DNA from 3 places in the Lysinibacillus sp. FSL M8-0337 genome. Region 2 is predicted to be linked to each of the others. Evidence: riboswitches for the same ligand, from Rfam matches in the RefSeq annotation. Region 2 holds a riboswitch; each other region holds the start of a gene.

Region 1 (4,219 bases), 110 kb from region 2:
TCGGTATATATGTCCAATTTAAGAAAAAGTGTTAAATTGACATCAGTCAATCTAACACTTAATTACAAGTTGCTTCCCACTCTTCGCTCCATAGGCTATATCTATAATTATAGATAGCGATACGGTCATCGCATACAAACTATGTCATGGATAGCCTTACTTTATTTCACATTATGCATTGTTTGCCAATATTCGGCGGTATTCGTTCTGCGATAAAATTTATAGAAAGGCTCATTTGGACGTGCATGTTGTTGATAAAGCGCAATAATATGCTGTAAAAAGTTTGCTATTTTTTGCACCGAAACGCCTTTAGCAAATAATGTCCCCGCCTGTGCTTTTGCCCCCACTGGAATAGCCCCTAAATAAACATCGAAGCTATCTTTTTGATAGACAAGTCCAATATCATCATAGACAGCATTATAGCAAGCTGACGCACAGCCATTGACATTTAACCGCAATGTTGATGGCACCTTTTGTCCCTGCAACTCAATGTATAATTGTTCTGCAATCTCGGCCACTTCCATTCGCTCTCCATCACAAAAATCACAAGCCTTGAACGCAACAATGGAGCCTGATGGTGAAATATATAAGCCCACTTCTTGCAGTTCACTTATAACGTCTTGAACTGTTCGCGTAGGAATGGACAACAATATACAATAGGATGCTGAATATTTAATGGCTCCACTGTCCCCTACGACTTCTGCTATTTTTTGAAATTGCTCGGGTGTATAATGTTTATTAATAATACCCGGACTTACTGCGAGACGAGTAAATTGACCATCTATATTTAATTTTTCAAATGTACGTTCTGGTATATTTGAACGAAATGCATTCATTTTTTATTCTCCTTAAATCTCGCTAGTCTCTAAAGTTATTAAAAATTTTCTGGATAGAATCCTTTAGCCAAAATTTTGATAGCCTCTGCCGCACGAACCCCTTCTGAAGCAGCTGAAAGCGGTAATATAACAAAACGCTCATTGTGCACAGCATCTGTTTCCTTTAATGCAGGATCATTTTTCAGGAAATGTATTTTGTCTTCAGCACTTTGAGAACCATAATCAATCACGACAATTACCTCCGGGTTGCGTTCTACTGTATCTTCTTTTGAGACAGTTGTCCATCCAGATTCAACTTCACCAAAAATGTTTTTACCACCAGCGACAGTGACAAGCTCATTCATAAAATTTTGAGCAGCAGTAAAGACTTCCTTATCCCCACTATCATAGACAAGCACACGTAGCTCCTTTTCTCCTTGCGGTAACTTTGCACGCACTGCATCAACATCTTTTGTCATTTGATCGACTAATGCCTCTCCTCGATCTTCAACACGGAAAATTTTTGCGATATTGCGAATATCCATAAAAATATCATCTAGCGTCGGTTTCGTTATACTTGAAGAATGATGTAAATATGTGTGGATACCAAGTGTCTCTAATTCTTCTGGTGTACCAACACCCTTTTCACTAAAGCCACTTTTCCATCCAGCGTATAAAAAATCGGCTTCACTATCTATCACTTGTTCTTTTGTTGGGTACTGCTCTGCTATTACTGGTACTTTATCGTAGGCAGCTTGTAAAGGTTCATAAATTTTATCATCTAAATAGGCTGTACCAACCATTGAATCTTCTAAGCCTAAAGCTAACATAATTTCCGTTACATGCTGATTTAAACTAATCGCCTTTTTTGGTGCCTCTGTATAAACTTGTGTAGTACCATTATTGTCAATGGTTACTTCTGTCGCCTCGCTTTGTGCAGGGTCGATATGCTCACTTTGTGTAGCACTTTCCGAGTTGTCTTTCGCACTACAAGCTCCTAAAATGCTTATAATCGCAATGGCAACAACTAGCCACATGCCTTTCCATTTGTTCATGGTTCCATTTCTCCTTTAATTATGTAATTGGATTTGTATAGGAAGAAATTAATGATTTCCTTGCTACTAGCACATAAAAAAACCCCCTTGTTTCCAAGAGGGTGACATAGTGATAAATACATTGGGTATTTAAACAATCACTATCACCATCCTCGTGGTGTTAAGTAAAAAATACATATTGGCAGGTATCCTGGCTTAGGTTCATCGCTTATACGTCTTCCCATAGTTCAACTACAGTGACTATTGTATAAACTCCCCATTTACAGTTGCGGGACAGCATCGGAATTTCACCGATTTCCCTTTTAAGCAAATGACTAAAGCCATTTGCACCAATATATAGCAGTTTTTAGTTATAAAAATAGACTAGCAGAAGGTATTTTTGATTTCAATCACACAAAAAAATCCATAAATGATACTTGTTAATAAACTATCACTATTTAAACATGAAAGCGAACTATTTGTCACGAAATGTTTGAGCGATCATTCTGGTACAATGAATAGAGACTACATTAGAAATGAGGATTTTTTATGTATAAAACGATTGGTGTACTCGCACATGTCGATGCAGGAAAAACAACTTTTTGTGAGCAATTATTATTTCACACAAATAGTATCCAATCTCGTGGAAGAGTCGATCATCAAGATACATTTTTAGATAATCATGCAATTGAACAAGCCCGAGGAATTACCATTTTTGCGGAACAAGGACGGATGCAAATAGAAAATGATACATATACGCTGATTGACACACCTGGACATGTAGACTTTTCACCTGAGATGGAACGTGCCATACGTGTAATGGATTACGCCATCATTATTGTCAGTGCTGTAGAGGGTGTACAAGGTCATACAGAAACAGTTTGGCAGTTGCTCCGTCAATACCATATACCCACCTTTTTCTTTATTAATAAAATAGACCGTGAAGGGGCGGATATCAATGTGGTTATAAACCAACTACAAAAGGATTGTTCTGACAACATCCTGTTAATCGATGCCCCATTACGTAAAGATTTTATACAAAGCTATATTGCTGAGTGGCTAGCCGAGCGCGATGATCACCTTCTCGAGGCCTTTTTAACAGATACACTCGATGCCTCAACGTGCCTGTTACAGTTACAAAAGATGATTAAAGAAGAGCGAGCATTTCCCTGCTTTGTTGGTGCTGCTTTAAAAGATTTTGGAATCAAGGAATTTGTATCACAGCTTCCCCTCCTGACAGAGACACACTTCGACCTTCAAGCACCCTTTCAAGGAGAAGTCTTTAAAATTCGCCATGATGGCACACAACGCTTAACTTTTATAAAAGCTTTACAAGGAACATTGCATACTCGCGATGACTTTTCATTTGGCGATGTTACGGAAAAAATAACAGAAATTAGGTTGTATAATGGGCGCCGTTTTCTTACAACCCAAGTTGTGCAAGCAGGAGACATTTTTGCAGTGAAAGGGCTTAGCCTAGCGAAGATTGGGGACATTTTAGGAAGTACAATAATCCCTAAACCTTATGAACTTGTGCCTACATTACAAGCAAAAGTACTGTATGAAGGGCAACAGCATATAAAGGAAATTTTACAGATTTTTCGCTTACTCGAAGCCGAGGAGCCGTCGTTACGAGTCGTTTGGCAGGAAAAATTCCAAGAAATTCATGTACATATTATGGGTGTCATACAACTTGAAGTACTTGCTGAAGTTTTAAAAAATCGCTTTTCACTTGATATTACCTTTGATAAGCCTCAAATTTTGTATATGGAGACGATTGCAACGACTGTAACTGGTTACGGACATTTCGAACCGCTCAAACATTATGCCGAGGTACACTTATTCATGGAGCCGAACAGCCGCGGAACTGGGAATACGTTTGTTAACGCCTGTCATGCTGATGATTTATCAGTTGGTCACCAACGCCTTATCGAAAAACATTTGTTTGAACGCGAACATCACGGTCTATTAACTGGCTCTCCTGTTACCGATATTCGTTTTACACTGTTGACAGGACGAGCGCATATCAAGCATACCGAAGGAGGAGATTTTCGGGAAGCTACTTTCCGTGCATTAAGACAAGGGCTAGAACAAGCGGAGAATATCTTACTTGAGCCCTATTACCGCTTCAAAATGAAAGCATCCAATGATTTTATTGGGCGAATGATGAACGATATCCAACAAGCAGATGGTACTTTTGATTCTCCGATATTGTCAGAGGAGCAAGTCATTTTAACAGGGCGTGTACCTGTTGCTACATTTATGCACTATAGTACTACTTTCGCTGCTTACACGAATGGCAAAGGCTCTTTATCTTTACAATTCGATGGATATGATAGATGTCATAATAGCGAGGCAATAATCGCACAA
Region 2 (4,219 bases):
TGATTCCTGTTCATCCGCTGATAAAGTTGGAAATTGTTTGACATCATTGCTCATATTAATCTCAAAAGGTGTCCAAAAGTTCCCAAGCATTTTTTTATATTTTGGGTACGCCCAACTAAAACGCACATCATCCCAGTTTAAAATATTAGAAGAGCGCCCGTTCACAATGGCTGTCGAACGGTTTGGCGCCTCCTTATCCATCATTTTTCGTTTCGTAATTGTTGTCATTTTCTATTCCTCCTAGCTCGCACAAGACTCACATTCTAGCAATTCAACGGATGTTGAACGCACATAATAAGTCGTTTTCACGCCACTTGCCCAAGCATTAAGATGTAAAGCAAGTAAGTCTTTTGCCTGAATCGTATTTTGCACATATAAATTAAGCGATATGCCTTGGTCAATATGACGGGCACGTGCTGCATTTTGTTTAATCGTCCAGTTTTGATCAATAAAGTAAGCAGACTTATAATACCAAGTCGTTACGGGTGATAAGTCCGGTACTGTAACAGGAATTTTGTAATCCTTTTTCTCCTCGGAGTAACTCTTTTGGAAAATCGGATCAATCGTTGCCGTACTGCCTGCCAAAATAGATGTCGATGAATTTGGTGCTACTGCCATTACATACCCATTGCGCATTCCATAATTCGCGACATCCGCACGCAATGCTTGCCACTTGTCACTGTTGTAGCTACGCTTGTCAAAATAAGCACCTGTTTGCCAGTCAGAGCCCTCAAATAATGGGTAAGCTCCTTTTTCTCGCGCAAGTGCACTCGATGCACGAATCGTTAAGTATGCAATATGCTCGTATAATTTATCAGCATAGTCAACTGCCTCATCCGACTCCCATTGAATTTCCTTCAAGGCAAGTAAATGATGCCAACCAAATGTCCCTAGCCCAATTCCACGATAACGAGCATTAGTACGCTCCGCTTGTTTCACAGGAATAGTATTTAAGGCAATGACATTATCTAACATGCGCACTTGAATCGGTATTAAACGCTCTAACACACCAGCCGGAACAGCCTTCCCTAAATTGACAGAAGATAAATTACATACAACAAAATCTCCAGGCTTACGACGTGTCACAATCACATCATCTTCTAACGTAATGGATTCGAATTGCGTTGGCGACATGTTTTGGAAAATTTCAGTACATAAATTTGAACTATAAATCATCCCTTCGTGCTTATTTGGATTCATGCGATTTACTTCATCGCGGTAAAACATAAATGGTACACCTGTTTCCAACTGTGAACGCATAATACGCTTCATAATATCGATTGCGGGCACCACTTCTCGACTTAATAGTGGATTGGCAATGCACGACGCATATTTATCTCGGAAAGAGCCTTGTCCTTTTTGCTCATCATAACAATCTTCGAGTGAGAAGCCCATTACCTCACGTACTTCATGTGGGTCAAATAAATGCCACTCTCCACGCGCTTCGACTGCTTCCATAAAAATATCTGGTAAACATAAACCAGTGAAAATATCATGTGCGCGTAATCGTTCGTCTCCATTATTTAAACGTAAATCTAAAAACGTAAAGACATCTTTATGCCAAACATCTAAATAAACAGCGATTGCGCCTTGGCGTTGACCAAGCTGATCCACTGACACCGCTGTATTATTGAGCTGTTTGATCCAAGGCAGTACTCCACTAGATGCGCCTTTAAACCCTTTAATAGAGGAGCCGCGACTACGGATTTTTCCCATGTAAACGCCTATACCGCCCCCGTATTTCGATAATGTTGCAACATCTGTGTTCGTATCATAAATACTTTGTAAACTATCATCTACCGTATCAATAAAGCAGCTTGAAAGCTGGCCATGTGTTTTTCCGGCATTTGACAATGTCGGTGTTGCAACCGTCATATATAAATTACTCATCGCCCAATACGATTCTCGTACTTTTTCTAAGCGGTTTTCCGTTTCATCTTGCATCAATGTCATTGCAATGACCATCCAACGCTCTTGCGGTAATTCTACAGGTGTTTTTGTATAATCACGCACAACATAGCGGTCCATTAACGTTTTTAAACCGATATACGTAAACAGTTCATCACGACTCTGTTCAAGATAAGACGCAAGCTCGACTAGCTCTAGTTCACTATACTTCGTCGTTAAACAGTCATGATAAAGCCCTGCCTCGGTATAGCGAGCAAGTTGCTCTGGAAATACCTTATAGACATCTTCCACCCCAACGCCACGACGGGTAGCAAATTGATCATACAATTTTTCTAAGTAAATTTGGGCAGCAACAAATGTCCAATATGGCTCTTCCTCATCAATAAGACTAAGTGTTTGTAAAATCATCGCATCCGCCCAAGCTTCAAATGTAGCATTGTCATTTTTTCGTAGCCATCTATCCGATAATCTTACAAAGCTTTCAAGCTCCTCCTCTGTGTAACTTTTCTTTAACTTAGCCATCTGTTGTTCGATTTGAATTGTCATATTCCCATTCTCTCCCTTTCTATCAGCGCACACAAAAAAGCGATTACACACCATGTTTCGGTTGCGTAATCGCTGTAAAATCGGAAATGGAAATGAAGGACATGTACACATCGAAGTGGACAAATCTCTCGCCTCCACTTCTCAATCCCCGAAGATGTGTTGCTGTCTTGAACAACTCGGCAGGTCTCCTGGCTCATGCTTCCTTCAAATAATTGCCTTCCCGTTCTTTCACAGTGGCATCCTAATTATTTGTCAGCACTTACAGTTGCGGGGACAGCTTCGGCTTTAGATATCTCTATTTCCGAATTCCCTTTTAAACCATACTGGTACCGCTTGTCCAATATACTATATATAGTGTTTTAACTCCTAAACAAATCTAACATATTGTGTTTAACGTTTCAATAGGCGTTTTGCCCCTTGTATTCTCGTAAACGCTACTTTTGCTCGAAGCAAGCCCTATTCCAATGCAGTTTTACGCAGTTTCTCAAAATTTCTAGTAAAAATTTTTTGTGCCAGTTGCTCTTTTTCTGGATTGATTCCTAGTAAAATTACCGCACATGGCCCTGCTGTTTTTCCTACATCCAACGAACTTTTAATTTGTTGCTGCCCAAAAAGTCTTGAAAATTCTGCTTGTAAGCCTTGAGAACCTACCGGCCAAACTTGTTGCACAATTTCCTCGCGCCAAGCTTGGTAAATGGGTTGTAGTTGGGCCACATCTTCAGGCTGCGCAAGCACTTCATTGCCAACGAGTGGCAGTCCATACGTATACCAAATCAGGTTGTCACGAACAAATGGCGACCTTGTTTGTATTTCACCTAACATGGTTACAGATAATCCCGATTGCACTGTCGGCATATTGGATTCTGAACTGCCATTTACAGGTGGACATGGTAGACCTGCTTCTTCAAAAACTTGCGCAAGTCCTACGACATAACGAGACCACGCCTCATCACCTGAAAAGTTGGCAAGAATAATATGACTGGGTAGAGCATCGCCTGCAAGCTGTTCTAGAAAAGTGACGCGCCCAGTTAAATAGGCCGTTAATGTATCCGGAGCCGATACGACATCTTGAGGTTTTTCTCCGATGGCAGCAGCATTATCTGTTGTAACAATCAGATTCCCTATTTTTACTGCATTTCTCAATTTGCTCGCCCTGCCTTACGAACAAACACTTTCGAGAGTATTGGCATCACGACAGCGACAATCAATAAATTGATGACAGTTGCCATGAAAATACTCGCTAATGAGCCCCAGAAAAACGCTGGACTAATGATGAAATAAAATGGGAGTGGTGCGATCACACCGTTCAATATAAGCGCAACCGGCCATTTCCAAAAATGCATACCTTTTTTGTGCATCACACCGAATAGCCATACAACAATAAACATTTCGGCCGCAATAATAAGATGCAATGGTCCAAGCTGAAAACCAGATGTCAGTGCTGTAATCAAATGACCGATTAACCCTGCTACTCCTGCCAATACAGGCGATAAAAATGCAACGCTTAAAAATGCTGGCGCTGAGTCGAGTGCCGCCGATGATACAAAAGACGGAATTTTAATAACTGCCCCAACTGCACAAATCGCCGCAACCATGGCTGTTAATGTCAAACTCATTAATTTTTGTCGATTCATTCCATTTCCTCTTTTCTACAAGTATTCTCCTCGTTTATTTAATACGTTCTGCAATGCCATACCAAATACGATTTACTTGTTTTGCTTCTGCAAATAACGCCTGATACAAGCGACCACACGTGTCACGCAAT
Region 3 (4,219 bases), 2.1 Mb from region 2:
CATCACAATAAAGAGAGGCTAAGTTCATGTCATGTAGCACCATAATAACGGTTAAACCGCACTCGATTGCTTCTTTGCGCACCATATCCAATAGTTGACGTTGATGAGCAATATCTAAGTGATTGGTCGGCTCATCTAGCAATAATACTTCTGCTGTTTGCGCCAAAGCTTGCGCAACAAAAACCCGTTGTTGCTCGCCACCCGATAGAAACTCCATCGATGTATGCTCATAGCGTGCTACCCCTGTTTGGTCCATAGCATATTGAACAGCTCGTTCATCTTGCTCTGACCAATTGGAAAAAAAGCCAGTTTGATGCGGATAACGACCGAGCGATACCGCTTCCCGCACGGTATTTGAAAATGCATTGGCATGTAATTGTGGTAAGACGGCCATCTTTTTCGCCAGCGCGCGCGGGCTATAGTGTTTAATATTTTTGCCATCTAAAAAAACCGTTCCTGCTGTTGCAGGCAATAGGCCGCTAATGACTTTCAATAATGTCGATTTGCCACTACCATTCGGTCCTAAAATGCCAAGGATTTTCCCCTTTTCAACGGTAAAGCTAACATCTTTGACGATAGGTACGTCCTCATAGCCACCCGATAGGTGTTCGACGATAATCATACACGTACCCCCTTGCTTCTACGTTGCTTATAGAAAATATAAGAAAAGACAGGCGCACCAATAAATGCAGTAATAACGCCTATTGGTAATTCACGTGGGATAATGATTGTCCGCGCCACTAAATCACAAATAATTAACAATGTTGCGCCATTGATAAATGATAACGGCAATAGATGACGGTGATCCGAACCCCAAACCATACGTGTCATATGTGGCACAACTAAACCGACAAAACCGATTGTTCCAGAAACAGCAACAGCCGCACCAGTCAGCATGGAGCCCCCTACTAAAATTAAATATTTACTACGCTTTACATTGACACCTAAATGCTTCGCACGTTCTTCTCCGTATAATAGAACATTGAGCTCTCGTCTTTGCGTCCACAGAATAGCAGAACCTATAACAACAAATGGTGTAATCATCTGCACATACGGCCAGCCCCGCATTGATACTGAACCAAGCAACCAGCCTATCACTTGGCGGAGCTCTTCACCTGATAATGCAATCATTAAGGAAATAAGAGACCCTAAAAAAGAACTAAAAATAACCCCTGTTAAAATAAGTGTTTCCATTTTCAGTGCGCGGTCGACTATTCTGGCAAAGCTCATGACAGCTACCATTGTTAGTACCGCACCCACCATACTAAGCGTTGGTAATGCATACAGTCCGACAACAGGCATCGAGATACCAAAAAATAATGTCACCACAGCACCTACTGACGCTCCCGAAGATACACCTAGCGTATAAGGATCTGCCAATGGATTCTTTAACAATCCTTGGAAGGCTGCCCCTGCAATCGCCAACGATGCGCCAACAAGTCCTGCCAGCAATACGCGTGGCAACCTAATTTTCCATAAAATATTAGCGGCTGTTTCATCTGCCGCCCTATTCCAAAATACTTCAAATGGAATATGAACCGAGCCTATTGATACGCCACACCAGATGCTAACAAGAAGTAACGTAATGGCTGTAATATAGGCTAAAAATGCTCTACTCACTCGAAAGCCTCTGGATAGATAGCTTTCGCTAACTCTTCAAGCCCATCTGCTAAACGCGGGCCTTGACGACTTGTTAAATTTTCATCTACTTGTACAATTGCTTTATTTTTTACAGCTGTAATAGAATCAAAGCCTGCACGTTGTGGAATTTTCGTTAAAATATTTGGCACATAATCGTATGTGACAACGATGACATCTGGATTTTTTGTAATAATTTGCTCCGCATCAATTTTGAACCAACCAGTTGTATCAGCTGCAATATTTTCAGCATGAATCATATTTAGCATTTCCTGCATAAATGTATCCTTACCAGGTGTGTAGATTTCAGGCTCATCTGACGTTTCGACAAAGACTTTCTTTGGTTCCACATCTTGCAATTTCGCTTGGATTTCTTCCACTTTGACTTTCATATTAGCAATAATTTTTTGTGCCTCCGGTAACTTACCAGTTGCGCGTCCTAATTGCTCAATCGTCGTATAAGTTTCATTAAAATCGCTTGCATTCGCCACTACAAATACCTTTACACCCGCTGCTTCAAGCTGATCCATCGCTCCATCTAAAGAAGCCATTCCTGATTCATGAGCAAACACAATATCTGGCTGTAAGGCGATAATTTGTTCAATATTGAATTCCATACTTCCGACTTTTTCTTTTTTAGCTGCCTCCGGTGGATAATCATCATAATCATTGACGCCGACAATTTCATCATCTAGGCCAAGCCCAAATAATATTTCTGTATTACTCGGAATAAGAGAAACAATTTTTTCAGGCGGTGCTTCTAGCACGATATCTTTGCCAGTAGCATCTTTTATTGTCACTGGAAATGTTGCTTCTTCTTGTTTGGTTACTTGTTGCTCCTGCTGTTCTGATGTAGATTGCTCGTTTTTCGGTTGTGCTCCACATGCTGCAAGTAAACCCATTGCCAAAAATGCTGATAATCCTATCTTCCAATACTTTTTCATTGAGAATCCTCCTTAGATTGTATGTGCATTTTTTAGCTCTGTTAACTTGATTGATCGATAGTATGTTGATTGTCATTATTAAATATGGGGATTGCTCACCTTTTATTTTCAATGGTTATCGATAGTCGCCTTACAAAACATAAAAAAAGCCCTCGTCCATTTAACGAGAGGCGGGCTTGCACAAAAAACCACCATCCTATCCTCGTAGGCTGAAATGTAATGTTCTATAAAGGCAGGTCTCCTGGCTCGTGCTCCAAATGCTTTTTCATGCCTTCCCAAAATAACTTTCAGTGGCATCCATTGAAAAAACTCACACTTACAGTGGCGGGACCGCATCGGAATTACACCGATTTCCCTTTTCACTTTACTTAAGTAAAGAACCTTTATAATATTCAGTTGATTTTATTATACATGAAAATAGAAATAGGGAACGATAAAAAAAGTGACACCATTCTAGGCGCTTCAAAAATTGCGTGCGTGCCTGACACGAGTGCCAGTCACTCAAACAATTTTGTTCGTAAAAACAGAAAAACCCCGACACGCAATTGTGAAGTGACCCCTAAAAGTTAGACACGGTTATTTCATTTAGGCAGCTTGGGTAAACTGAGTTCGGTATTGTACCGGACTCAGTTTTAATTTTGCCTTAATTCGTTTCGTATTGTAATACGTTATATAGTTTTCAAGTTCCAATTTAAAATGCTCAACACTTTCGAACTCCTTTAAATAAAGGAATTCCGATTTCAAAATCCCAAAGAAATTCTCCATCACCGAGTTGTCATAACAGTTGCCTTTACGTGACATACTTTGCACAATGCCTTTTGATGCAAGTGCGTGACGGTATTGCTTCATTTGATAATGCCAGCCTTGATCGGAATGCATCAGTAATTGGCGTTCCTCTGGTAACTTCTCTAATGCTTTCTCCAACATTTCTGAGACAAGTGAATACGTTGGTCGATGACCAATTGTGTAAGTAATAATTTCTCCGTTAAATAAGTCTAAAACAGGGGATAAATAGAGTTTTTCACCAAACAATTTAAACTCTGAAATATCTGTTACCCACTTTTCATTAGGGGCTTCAGCTGTAAATTTGCGGTCTAAAATATTCGGTGCGATTTTACCGACTGTCCCTTTATATGATTTATACTTTTTCATTCTGACTACGCACTTTAAACGAAGTGTTTTCATGATACGTTGTACTTTCTTATGATTCACTCTTCGTCCACGATTTGCGAGTTCATCACGAATGCGACGGTATCCGTAACGGCCTTCATGTTCGTTATAGATGGATTGAATTTCAGCCTTTAAGTCGGTATCTGGATCGGGACGATTCAGTTTCTTCACTATGTCATAATACGTACTACGTGGAATCTGTGCGAATTCGACAAGTGCCTTCACCGAGTATTTATGCCTTAATTCATAGATGACCTTTACTTTGTCTTCTTTGGTGATGTTTCTTTGGCTTGAACTAAGGCGTTCAACTTTTTTAAATACTCGTTTTCCATTTCAAGCTGCTTGATACGAGCTTGAAGTGCTTCTGGTGAGCCTTCTACTGGTGTATGTTTTGGTTGTTTATTGGTTTCTTTTTTCATGGATGGACGCCCCTTTTCCTTTGATTGAAGGGCATCGAATCCTTTTGT

What was found. Region 2 has a riboswitch for cobalamin ahead of MKY08_RS12265 (ribonucleoside-diphosphate reductase subunit alpha). Riboswitches for the same ligand answer to the same signal wherever they lie in the genome.
Region 1: linked by a shared signal. The riboswitch ahead of MKY08_RS11690 (ABC transporter substrate-binding protein) and the one ahead of MKY08_RS12265 (ribonucleoside-diphosphate reductase subunit alpha) in region 2 are both predicted to bind cobalamin.
Region 3: linked by a shared signal. The riboswitch ahead of MKY08_RS02300 (ABC transporter substrate-binding protein) and the one ahead of MKY08_RS12265 (ribonucleoside-diphosphate reductase subunit alpha) in region 2 are both predicted to bind cobalamin.

Annotation. Positions count from the first base shown of each region.
Region 1 is NZ_CP151996.1:2,470,482-2,474,700, forward strand. It holds gene MKY08_RS11685 (precorrin-3B methylase) at 162-836, opposite strand; gene MKY08_RS11690 (ABC transporter substrate-binding protein) at 875-1,870, opposite strand; cobalamin riboswitch at 2,033-2,219, opposite strand; gene MKY08_RS11695 (TetM/TetW/TetO/TetS family tetracycline resistance ribosomal protection protein) at 2,399-4,219, shown strand, end outside.
Region 2 is NZ_CP151996.1:2,576,619-2,580,837, forward strand. It holds gene MKY08_RS12260 (ribonucleotide-diphosphate reductase subunit beta) at 1-228, opposite strand, end outside; gene MKY08_RS12265 (ribonucleoside-diphosphate reductase subunit alpha) at 241-2,454, opposite strand; cobalamin riboswitch at 2,615-2,803, opposite strand; gene MKY08_RS12270 (hypothetical protein) at 2,911-3,597, opposite strand; gene MKY08_RS12275 (ECF transporter S component) at 3,594-4,088, opposite strand; gene MKY08_RS12280 (bifunctional adenosylcobinamide kinase/adenosylcobinamide-phosphate guanylyltransferase) at 4,123-4,219, opposite strand, start outside.
Region 3 is NZ_CP151996.1:494,895-499,113, reverse strand. It holds gene MKY08_RS02310 (adenosylcobinamide amidohydrolase) at 1-622, opposite strand, end outside; gene MKY08_RS02305 (iron ABC transporter permease) at 619-1,620, opposite strand; gene MKY08_RS02300 (ABC transporter substrate-binding protein) at 1,617-2,582, opposite strand; cobalamin riboswitch at 2,796-2,982, opposite strand; partial or broken gene MKY08_RS02295 (IS3 family transposase) at 3,168-4,219, opposite strand, start outside.